2 regions of the Paenibacillus sp. G34 genome follow, and region 1 is predicted to be linked to the other one. Evidence: a T-box and tRNA genes for the amino acid it is inferred to sense, from the RefSeq annotation. Region 1 holds a T-box; the other holds one or more tRNA genes.

Region 1 (5,064 bases):
TGGCAGGCAGGCATTGCATGGCGAAGTGCTCAGCTTTAAGCATCCTCTAACGGGAGCCTTAATTGAAGTACAAGACCCGTGGCCAGCGGATTTTGAACAATTGGCAGCGAGGGAGAGTCATAGCGTAGAAGGACAGACCTGATATAGCAGGTCTGTTTTTTTAATTCTTGCTTCTTCATTCTCCAAAATGGATGAAACCAGAACGGGCTTTTTCAACAAAGGTGGCATGCCCACCCCGGTTCAGGCATATAGATGGGTAACGAAGGATTGGACCATGGATCAGTCCCATGAGAAGGATCATGGTGAACATATGCCGAAAGGAGGACGCCACCTTTGTTGAATCAACCTTATGGTTTACGGTTCGATATTTATGAGCGCGTTCATTTGTCTGAGGGAGTGCCGGCTATTGAGGAACTAGAGGAAATTGAATTATATCCCCGCATTCAAGTGATTGGACAGGATGACCATGCTACCTTGAGGGGGCATCTGCTGCTTACAGGAACGTACCGAGGAGAGAGCGAAGATTCAGAGGAGTTAAAACATTTTATTCCTGTCGAGATTACCGTGCCATTGAACAGGGTGAGATCCATTGATGACATTTCAATTGAGATTGAGAATTTTGATGTAGACCTGTTATCTAGCCGGAGTTTGAATATTACAGGTGTATTGTCTTTGCGAGGTATTGAAGGTTTCCCGGTAGAGGAGCCACAAGTGTGGTCGGCCGACGAATTCACGGTTGTTCATTCTCCCGAAGTTCAGCCTGACAGCAGGGAGAGCGAACTGGGTCAGACAGATTATTCCGAGTTGTCGGAACAATCCGGGTTGCGTAATGAAGAGCAAGAGCTGGCGAATGCAGCTGAGCTTGCTGCGTACGGTTCCCCAGAATCTGCTGATTTGTCTCTGAGAGTTGAAGAGCAATCGGGGTATGAAGAGCTCTCGCAAGCCTACGGGAACCAGGCAACAGCCGAGCCGTTGACATCTGATGCTGCTCCTTTGGAAGAACCGGATGAAAATAGACAGCCTGATTCGGGTGAGGGAATTCTACCATCACAAGCATCGAATGAAATGATTGAAGCCCCTTCTCCAATCTCATCGTTCATGGCCGAAACGGCTGATAGATTGGCTTCTTATCCAGAATCCGAGCCATTGCTTCCGATAGAGGATGAAGCTTCGACATGGCCCGAACCTTCGGTAAATCATGCACCTGAGAGTTCAGGATCATGGAGTCCAGATCCGTCCGTGCAGGCCCGTTCTGAAACAACATCGAAGCCACTTGAGGAGACTGCACCTGATGTATGGCACTTTGAAGAAGCTCGGTCCGTGGGCTCACAAGCAGAGCAATTGATTTCGAATGCTCCAGTACAGGCTCAGCCGGAGAACTGGCAAGATGTATTTGCGACATCCGAAGCGGCTCAGTCAGAAGAGGAACGGCCATCTGTATCGGAAGAGGCTGCCGAAGAAGGAGCTCTTTTACAGAACGAGGGGACTGTTCCTGAACCGATCGCTGAGACGGAAGACAAGCCGGAACTGAAGGTTGCTTTTGGTAGTAAGAAGGAATCGTCACGAAGAGAAGAAGAGGGCGTGGGCATTTCTTCTCTGTTGTCTTCGGGCCGTGCTGTCCGTGAAGGTGAGGGCGAGCGCAGCGAGGAAATTTCAGATGGAGTCGTTCCGGAAGAGGATAGTCAGGCAGAAGATGTGGAATGGAAAAATCTGTTTCTGGGTACGATTGTGGATCAGACGCCTTTCCGCAAAGTCAAGCTGTGCATCGTACAGCGCGAAGAAACGCTCGATGCTATTGCAGACAGGTACCAGCTTAGCACCAGAGAGCTTCAGTTATATAATCGATTGACCGAACAGGTTGTTGAAGAAGGACAGATTCTATATATCCCTTAGTCATCCAAGTGAGGGAACCGTAGTTTAAGCTGCCCGTAATCCTTTGTCAGGATTACGGGTTTTGCTTGTTTTTCTACATTTCGCCTGTACAATAGTCTGGTTCCGCTGTTGCCAGGTTGACTATCAGGCACGAGCAAGGTATGATGTGTTTAGGTTTTTTTGAATAATGACGTGGATCGGGAGTAGTAGACAGTATGACCTTTCAGAGAGTGGGATCGATACGCTGTGAGATTCCGCAGGAACCAACTGATCGAAGTCGCCCGGGAGTTGCCTGTTTGAGTACTTGAGGTGGATGTGTTAATTCATTAACCTCGGAGGTAGGATGGGCCGGTCGCAGCCGTTATCTGCTTGAAGTGTCACGCCAGATACAGAGGGTAGATGGTTATCCTGCTGTCAGCGTGAAACAAAGGTGGTACCGCGAAAGCTAACCTTTCGTCCTTTGATGGATGAAAGGTTTTTTTTGTTTTTTTTACCCTAATAATGAGTTTAGGGGCTAAGATGAAGATGAAGTAACGGAGGAATGACACATGTCTGAACAAAAAAATGTAACAACCGAAATGCCGACAACATACGATCCGAAGGCGGCAGAAGACAAATGGTACTCCACCTGGACGGAGCGCGGGTATTTCCAAGCGGGTAAACGCAAGGATGCTGAGCCGTTTACCATTGTAATTCCACCCCCAAACGTAACGGGGATGCTTCACATTGGGCATGCGCTTGACTTCACCTTGCAGGATATCCTTATTCGCACAAAGCGGATGCAGGGATACGATGCACTTTGGCTGCCAGGCTCTGACCATGCAGGGATCGCGACCCAAACGAAGGTAGAGCAGAAGCTGCGTGAAGAGGGATTGACGCGGTACGATCTGGGACGGGAGAAGTTTCTGGAGAAAGTATGGGACTGGAAAGACCAGTACGCTACGACCATTCGTCAGCAATGGGGTAAAATGGGACTATCGCTGGATTATTCGCGTGAACGTTTTACACTGGATGAAGGTCTGTCCAAAGCGGTGCGTAAAGTGTTTGTGCAATTGTATGAAAAAGGCCTCATTTACAGAGGTAAACGCATTATCAACTGGGATCCGGTAAACCGTACGGCGCTCTCCGACATTGAGGTTGAATATAAAGAAGTTCAGGGGCATCTCTACCATCTGCGTTATCCGCTCAAAGACGGAAGTGGTCACATTACTGTGGCAACGACACGTCCGGAAACAATGCTGGGTGATACCGCCGTTGCTGTGCATCCTAAGGATGAGCGTTATGCTGACATGATCGGCAAAACCCTTGTGTTGCCAATCATTGGACGTGAAATTCCGGTTATTGCAGATGATTACGTAGATAAAGAGTTCGGCAGTGGCGCTGTGAAGATTACTCCCGCACATGATCCGAATGACTTTGAAGTAGGTCTTCGTCATAATCTACCACAGATTACAGTGATGGATGAGACCGGAACGATGAATGCTGAAGCAGGCAAATATCAGGGACTAGATCGCAGTGATTGCCGCAAACAAATTGTGGCTGATCTGAAAGAACTGGGTGTTTTAATTAACATTGAAGACCACATGCATCAGGTTGGACATAGTGAACGTACGGGGGCGGTTGTAGAGCCTTATCTGTCCACGCAATGGTTTGTTGAGATGAAACCTCTCGCAGAGAGAGCGATTCAGAAACAAAAAAGTGGAGACGGTGTAAACTTTGTACCTGAACGTTTTGAAAAAACGTATTTGAACTGGATTGAAAATGTTCGTGACTGGTGTATTTCACGTCAGCTTTGGTGGGGACATCGTATTCCTGCTTGGTACGACGAAGAGACAGGTGAGATTATTGTCACTGCTGAAGACCCAACCACGATGCCTGAATATGCAGGACGCAAGCTGAAACAGGATGAAGATGTCCTGGATACATGGTTCAGCTCTGCGCTCTGGCCTTTCTCCACACTGGGATGGCCGGAAGAAACCGAAGATTTGCAGCGTTATTACCCAACGAATGTGCTTGTAACCGGATATGACATCATTTATTTCTGGGTGTCCCGCATGATCTTTACTGCACTGGAATTCACCGATGAAATTCCGTTCAAGGATGTGCTGATGCATGGTCTTGTACGTGACGCAGATGGACGAAAAATGTCCAAATCTCTTGGTAACGGTGTAGACCCGCTGGATGTTATCGAGAAGTATGGTGCAGATGCAATGCGTTACATGATCTCGACCAGCAGTACGCCAGGACAGGATTTGCGTTTCCGCTGGGAGCGGGTGGAACAGGCACGAAACTTTGCCAACAAAATCTGGAACGCTTCCCGTTTTGCATTGATGAACCTGGAAGGGTTCACTTACGATGAACGTGACATCAGCGGTGAGCTCGGAACAGCGGATTATTGGATTTTGCACCGCCTGAACGAAACTTCCCGTGATATTACGCGTCTAATCGATGCGTATGAATTTGGGGAAACAGGCCGCGTATTGTACAACTTTATCTGGGATGATCTATGTGACTGGTATATCGAATTCGCCAAGTTGTCATTCTACGGAGAAGATCCGGTTGCGAAGAAGAAAACACAATCAGTTCTGGCCTACGTGCTGGATCAGACGATGCGCCTGATTCATCCGTTCATGCCTTATATCTCCGAAGAGATCTGGCAACATCTGCCTCATGATGGGGAGACGATTACACTCGCTTCCTGGCCGGTATACGACCCTGCGCTGGAGAATCCGGAAGCTGTTGCCGAGATGAACTTGTTGATGGATACCATTCGCGCCGTTCGGAACATTCGTGCCGAAGTGAATGTGCCGATGAGCAAAAAGATCGAATTAATGGTCAAAGCGAACAGTGATGAAACGTCCAGCATTATTGAACGCAACAGTCATTACATCAAACGCTTCTGTAACACATCCGAATTCGAGAGTGGATTGGATCTGAGTTCACCAGAAAAAGCCATGACAGCGATCATCACGGGAGCAGAATTGTACTTGCCGCTAGCAGGTCTGATAGATATTGAACAAGAAGTAGCTCGTCTGGAGAAAGAACTTCAGAATCTCGAAGGTGAAGTGCTCCGCGTGGAGAAAAAACTGGCGAACGAAGGTTTCGTAGCAAAGGCTCCCGCTAAAGTCATTGAGGAAGAACGTGCCAAACAAGCGGATTATTCCGATAAACGGGATAAAGTCATCGCACGGA
Region 2 (5,064 bases), 1.7 Mb from region 1:
TGGTTAGAGCGCACCTCTGATAAGGGTGAGGCCGGTGGTTCGAGTCCACCAGGGCCCACCATTTCTTCATCTAATATAAATATAATATGGGGCCATAGCTCAGCTGGGAGAGCGCCTGCCTTGCAAGCAGGAGGTCAGCGGTTCGATCCCGCTTGGCTCCACCAAAAAGATTTTTAAGCTTGTTCTTTGAAAACTAGATATCGAAACGAAACAAACGCGAATTAGAACATTCCTTTTTAGCTGAACTTGTGTTCAACAAGTTTCAATAAAAACGGTAGATTGCTGGAGCGAGTGATCGAAATGGAGCAATTTTTGGCTTTGGACGTAGTCCAAAACAAGGGAAGCGACAGCTCGAACACGAGCGACCTGGTTAAGCTACTAAGAGCACACGGAGGATGCCTAGGCGCTAGGAGCCGATGAAGGACGTGGCGAACAACGAAACTGCCTCGGGGAGCTGTAAGCAAGCTTTGATCCGGGGATGTCCGAATGGGGAAACCCAGCTGGGGTAATATCCAGTTACTCATAACTGAATACATAGGTTATGTAGAGGCATACCAGGGGAACTGAAACATCTAAGTACCCTGAGGAAGAGAAAACAATAGTGATTCCGTCAGTAGCGGCGAGCGAACGCGGAGAAGCCCAAACCAGAGAGCTTGCTCTTTGGGGTTGTGGGACGTCTCACATGGAGTTACAAAGGAGTCAGTTAAACGAAGAGGTCTGGAAAGGCCCGCCAAAGAAGGTAAAAGCCCTGTAATTGAAAGTTGATTCTCTCCGAGACGGATCCCGAGTAGTGCGGGGCACGTGAAACCCCGTATGAATCCGGCAGGACCATCTGCCAAGGCTAAATACTTCCTAGCGACCGATAGTGAAGCAGTACCGTGAGGGAAAGGTGAAAAGCACCCCGGAAGGGGAGTGAAATAGAACCTGAAACCGTGTGCTTACAAAAAGTCAGAGCCCGTTTTAGGGGTGATGGCGTGCCTTTTGTAGAATGAACCGGCGAGTTACGTTCCCGTGCAAGGTTAAGGTGAAGAGCCGGAGCCGCAGCGAAAGCGAGTCTGAATAGGGCGACATAGTACGTGGACGTAGACCCGAAACCGGGTGATCTACCCCTGTCCAGGGTGAAGGTGCGGTAACACGCACTGGAGGCCCGAACCCACGCATGTTGAAAAATGCGGGGATGAGGTGGGGGTAGCGGAGAAATTCCAATCGAACTCGGAGATAGCTGGTTCTCCCCGAAATAGCTTTAGGGCTAGCCTCGGAAAACAGAGTCGTGGAGGTAGAGCACTGATTGGGTGCGGGGCCCGCAAGGGTTACCAAGCTCAGTCAAACTCCGAATGCCATAGACTTACTTCCGGGAGTCAGACAGTGAGTGCTAAGATCCATTGTCAAAAGGGAAACAGCCCAGACCATCAGCTAAGGTCCCCAAGTGTGTGTTAAGTGGGAAAGGATGTGGAGTTGCACAGACAACCAGGATGTTGGCTTAGAAGCAGCCACCATTGAAAGAGTGCGTAATAGCTCACTGGTCGAGTGACTCTGCGCCGAAAATGTAACGGGGCTAAACACACCACCGAAGCTATGGCTTGATGCTTGCATCAGGGGTAGGGGAGCGTTGTATAAGGGTTGAAGGTGTACCGTAAGGAGCGCTGGACATTATACAAGTGAGAATGCCGGTATGAGTAACGAAAAGATCAGTGAGAATCTGATCCGCCGAAAGCCTAAGGGTTCCTGAGGAAGGCTCGTCCGCTCAGGGTAAGTCGGGACCTAAGGCGAGGCCGAAAGGCGTAGTCGAAGGACAACAGGTCGAAATTCCTGTACCACCGTAAATCGTTACGAGCGATGGGGGGACGCAGTAGGGTAGTGACGCAGACTGATGGATGTCTGTCCAAGCAGTAAGGCTGATGTGTAGGCAAATCCGCACATTACTAAGGCTGAGCTGTGATGGGGAGTGAAAATTACAGTAGCGAAGGTCATGATCTCACACTGCCAAGAAAAGCCTCTAGCCAGATGAAGGTGCCCGTACCGCAAACCGACACAGGTAGGCGAGAAGAGAATTCTAAGGCGCGCGGAAGAACTCTCGTTAAGGAACTCGGCAAAATGACCCCGTAACTTCGGGAGAAGGGGTGCCCCGGTAGTGTGAATAGCACGAGGGGGCCGCAGTGAAAAGGCCCAAGCGACTGTTTAGCAAAAACACAGGTCTGTGCGAAGCCGTAAGGCGAAGTATACGGGCTGACGCCTGCCCGGTGCTGGAAGGTTAAGGGGAGTGGTTAGGAGCAATCCGAAGCTGTGAACCGAAGCCCCAGTAAACGGCGGCCGTAACTATAACGGTCCTAAGGTAGCGAAATTCCTTGTCAGGTAAATTCTGACCCGCACGAATGGCGTAACGACTTGGGCGCTGTCTCAACGAGAGATCCGGTGAAATTTTAATACCTGTGAAGATGCAGGTTACCCGCGACAAGACGGAAAGACCCCATGGAGCTTTACTGCAGCTTGATATTGAATTTGGGTACGATCTGTACAGGATAGGTGGGAGCCTTTGAAGCGTGAGCGCCAGCTTGCGTGGAGGCACCGTTGGGATACCACCCTGATCGTATCTAGGTTCTAACCTGGTGCCCTCATCGGGTACGGGGACAGTGTCAGGTGGGCAGTTTGACTGGGGCGGTCGCCTCCTAAAGAGTAACGGAGGCGCCCAAAGGTTCCCTCAGAATGGTTGGAAATCATTCGAAGAGTGCAAAGGCATAAGGGAGCTTGACTGCGAGACCTACAAGTCGAGCAGGGACGAAAGTCGGGCTTAGTGATCCGGTGGTACCGCATGGAAGGGCCATCGCTCAACGGATAAAAGCTACCCTGGGGATAACAGGCTTATCTCCCCCAAGAGTCCACATCGACGGGGAGGTTTGGCACCTCGATGTCGGCTCATCGCATCCTGGGGCTGAAGTAGGTCCCAAGGGTTGGGCTGTTCGCCCATTAAAGCGGTACGCGAGCTGGGTTCAGAACGTCGTGAGACAGTTCGGTCCCTATCTGTCGTGGGCGTAGGAAATTTGAGAGGAGCTGTCCTTAGTACGAGAGGACCGGGATGGACGTACCGCTGGTGTACCAGTTGTTCCGCCAGGAGCACCGCTGGGTAGCTATGTACGGACGGGATAAGCGCTGAAAGCATCTAAGCGTGAAGCCCCCCTCAAGATGAGATTTCCCAGTATGTAAGACCCCTTGAAGACGACGAGGTAGATAGGCTGGGGGTGGAAGTGCAGCAATGCATGGAGCTGACCAGTACTAATCGGTCGAGGGCTTATCCAATAGCAAGTTTTGAGTCGCGTATGTTTCGTTTCGAATCTAGTTTTCAAGGAACAATCCTTGAACAACGTTTAGATTGTCTTTGGAGAGATACCCAAGTGGCTATAAGGGGACCCTCTGCTAAGGGGTTAGGCTGAGTAATCGGTGCGAGGGTTCGAATCCCTCTCTCTCCGCCATCTTTACCTAAAGATGGACAAGCAATCAAAACAATTATAATATGGCGGTGTAGCTCAGCTGGCTAGAGCGTACGGTTCATACCCGTAAGGTCGGGGGTTCGATCCCCTCCGCCGCTACCATATTACCCAGGAGGCTTAGCTCAGCTGGGAGAGCATCTGCCTTACAAGCAGAGGGTCGGGGGTTCGATCCCCTCAGCCTCCACCATATACGCCGGTGTAGCTCAACTGGTAGAGCAACTGACTTGTAATCAGTAGGTTGGGGGTTCAAGTCCTCTCGCCGGCACCATTAATGCCTGGAACCGTGGTGTAGTTGGCCTAACATGCCTGCCTGTCACGCAGGAGATCGCGGGTTCGAATCCCGTCGGTTCCGCCATTAATTCTTAAAAATCAAATATGGCTCGGTAGCTCAGTCGGTAGAGCAGAGGACTGAAAATCCTCGTGTCGGCGGTTCGATTCCGTCCCGAGCCACCTTTAATCCTTGGAGGATTAGCGAAGTGGCCAAACGCATCAGACTGTAAATCTGCTCCCGTACGGGTTCGGTGGTTCGAATCCATCATCCTCCACCAGTTTTATGAGTCATTAGCTCAGTTGGTAGAGCACCTGACTTTTAATCAGGGTGTCGAAGGTTCGAATCCTTCATGACTCATCTTAAAAAAAGAGTGATTGATCATTAATTTGATCGATCACTCTTTTTTTATATTAGCAGATGAGCCCAATATGTCAGATTAGTGGTTACTAAGCGACACCCATTAAGATATGGTAAAATACAAATAAAAATAAAGCAGAGTGGTGACGTTCATTATATGAAGCTCATACCTGATTTGAAGCAACAAATTGAAGTTGTGATAAGCACGACATTGGACGAATATGAAATTACGATACATGAGTGGATGCTATCGATTGAGAACCTGATTGGCTTAGACGAAAATAAGTCTTTGATCATCCAAAGCGAAGTTGGTGAAGGAGAACTTGACTCAGTAGCAGGTTCAACCATTTCCTCAGATATTATTAGCTTGCACAATGGCGAACGTATTTTTTTCAAAGTCGGCATGAATGAAGAGGAAAAAACAGTTGTGTGTTGGGGATGCGAGGCAAGATCGATGACAATGGAGAATCGTCGTCTGATCGAGTTATTGATTCTCAGTAATGCAGGTTCACCTCCCAGTGAGAATGAATCCCAGCTTGTAAACGATACGGACAAGCAATTATCTTTGCTGGGAACATGGCTTAGGGAGCAGGTTAAGGCCTACGATACTGGAAGTTTGGAACCATTGCCTGATTCGTTCACTTCTATTGCAGGAATGCAGGAGGAGAAAGTTCTTTTTCTTTTAAAAGGCGAGACCCCAGATTCACAGCGTGTGGACTCTAATGTGTTGAACAAGCTACTGGAGAGTTATTTTGGCGAGGAGATTACTTTAATTCCACTTGGTAAGCAGGAGTGGATCTTCATGGGTGATGAAGAAATTGTTACAGGAGAAGCAGATGAAGACACAGCAGAAGCGAGGAAAGATTCGCTCAATGCTTTTTGTATGGGATTATATGAGCTAGTAGCTAGTGAGTTCGCAGGGGTGTTCCATTTGTCCGCTTCACTGCCATG

What was found. The T-box of region 1 lies ahead of AC1VYS_RS22475 (valine--tRNA ligase). A T-box ahead of a tRNA ligase gene usually reads a tRNA of that ligase, here a tRNA-Val.
Region 2: it has a tRNA-Val gene. The T-box ahead of AC1VYS_RS22475 (valine--tRNA ligase) is inferred to sense a tRNA for this amino acid. The anticodon was not compared.

Annotation. Positions count from the first base shown of each region.
Region 1 covers NZ_CM166469.1:4,953,245-4,958,308, reverse strand. The annotation lists gene AC1VYS_RS22485 (RluA family pseudouridine synthase) at 1-142, shown strand, start outside; gene AC1VYS_RS22480 (LysM peptidoglycan-binding domain-containing protein) at 334-1,893, shown strand; T-box leader at 2,057-2,336, shown strand; gene AC1VYS_RS22475 (valine--tRNA ligase) at 2,421-5,064, shown strand, end outside.
Region 2 covers NZ_CM166469.1:141,061-146,124, forward strand. The annotation lists tRNA gene AC1VYS_RS00660 (tRNA-Ile) at 1-61, shown strand, start outside; tRNA gene AC1VYS_RS00665 (tRNA-Ala) at 89-164, shown strand; rRNA gene AC1VYS_RS00670 (23S ribosomal RNA) at 369-3,294, shown strand; tRNA gene AC1VYS_RS00675 (tRNA-Ser) at 3,376-3,467, shown strand; tRNA gene AC1VYS_RS00680 (tRNA-Met) at 3,511-3,587, shown strand; tRNA gene AC1VYS_RS00685 (tRNA-Val) at 3,597-3,672, shown strand; tRNA gene AC1VYS_RS00690 (tRNA-Thr) at 3,678-3,753, shown strand; tRNA gene AC1VYS_RS00695 (tRNA-Asp) at 3,763-3,840, shown strand; tRNA gene AC1VYS_RS00700 (tRNA-Phe) at 3,863-3,935, shown strand; tRNA gene AC1VYS_RS00705 (tRNA-Tyr) at 3,948-4,033, shown strand; tRNA gene AC1VYS_RS00710 (tRNA-Lys) at 4,041-4,113, shown strand; gene AC1VYS_RS00715 (PucR family transcriptional regulator) at 4,289-5,064, shown strand, end outside.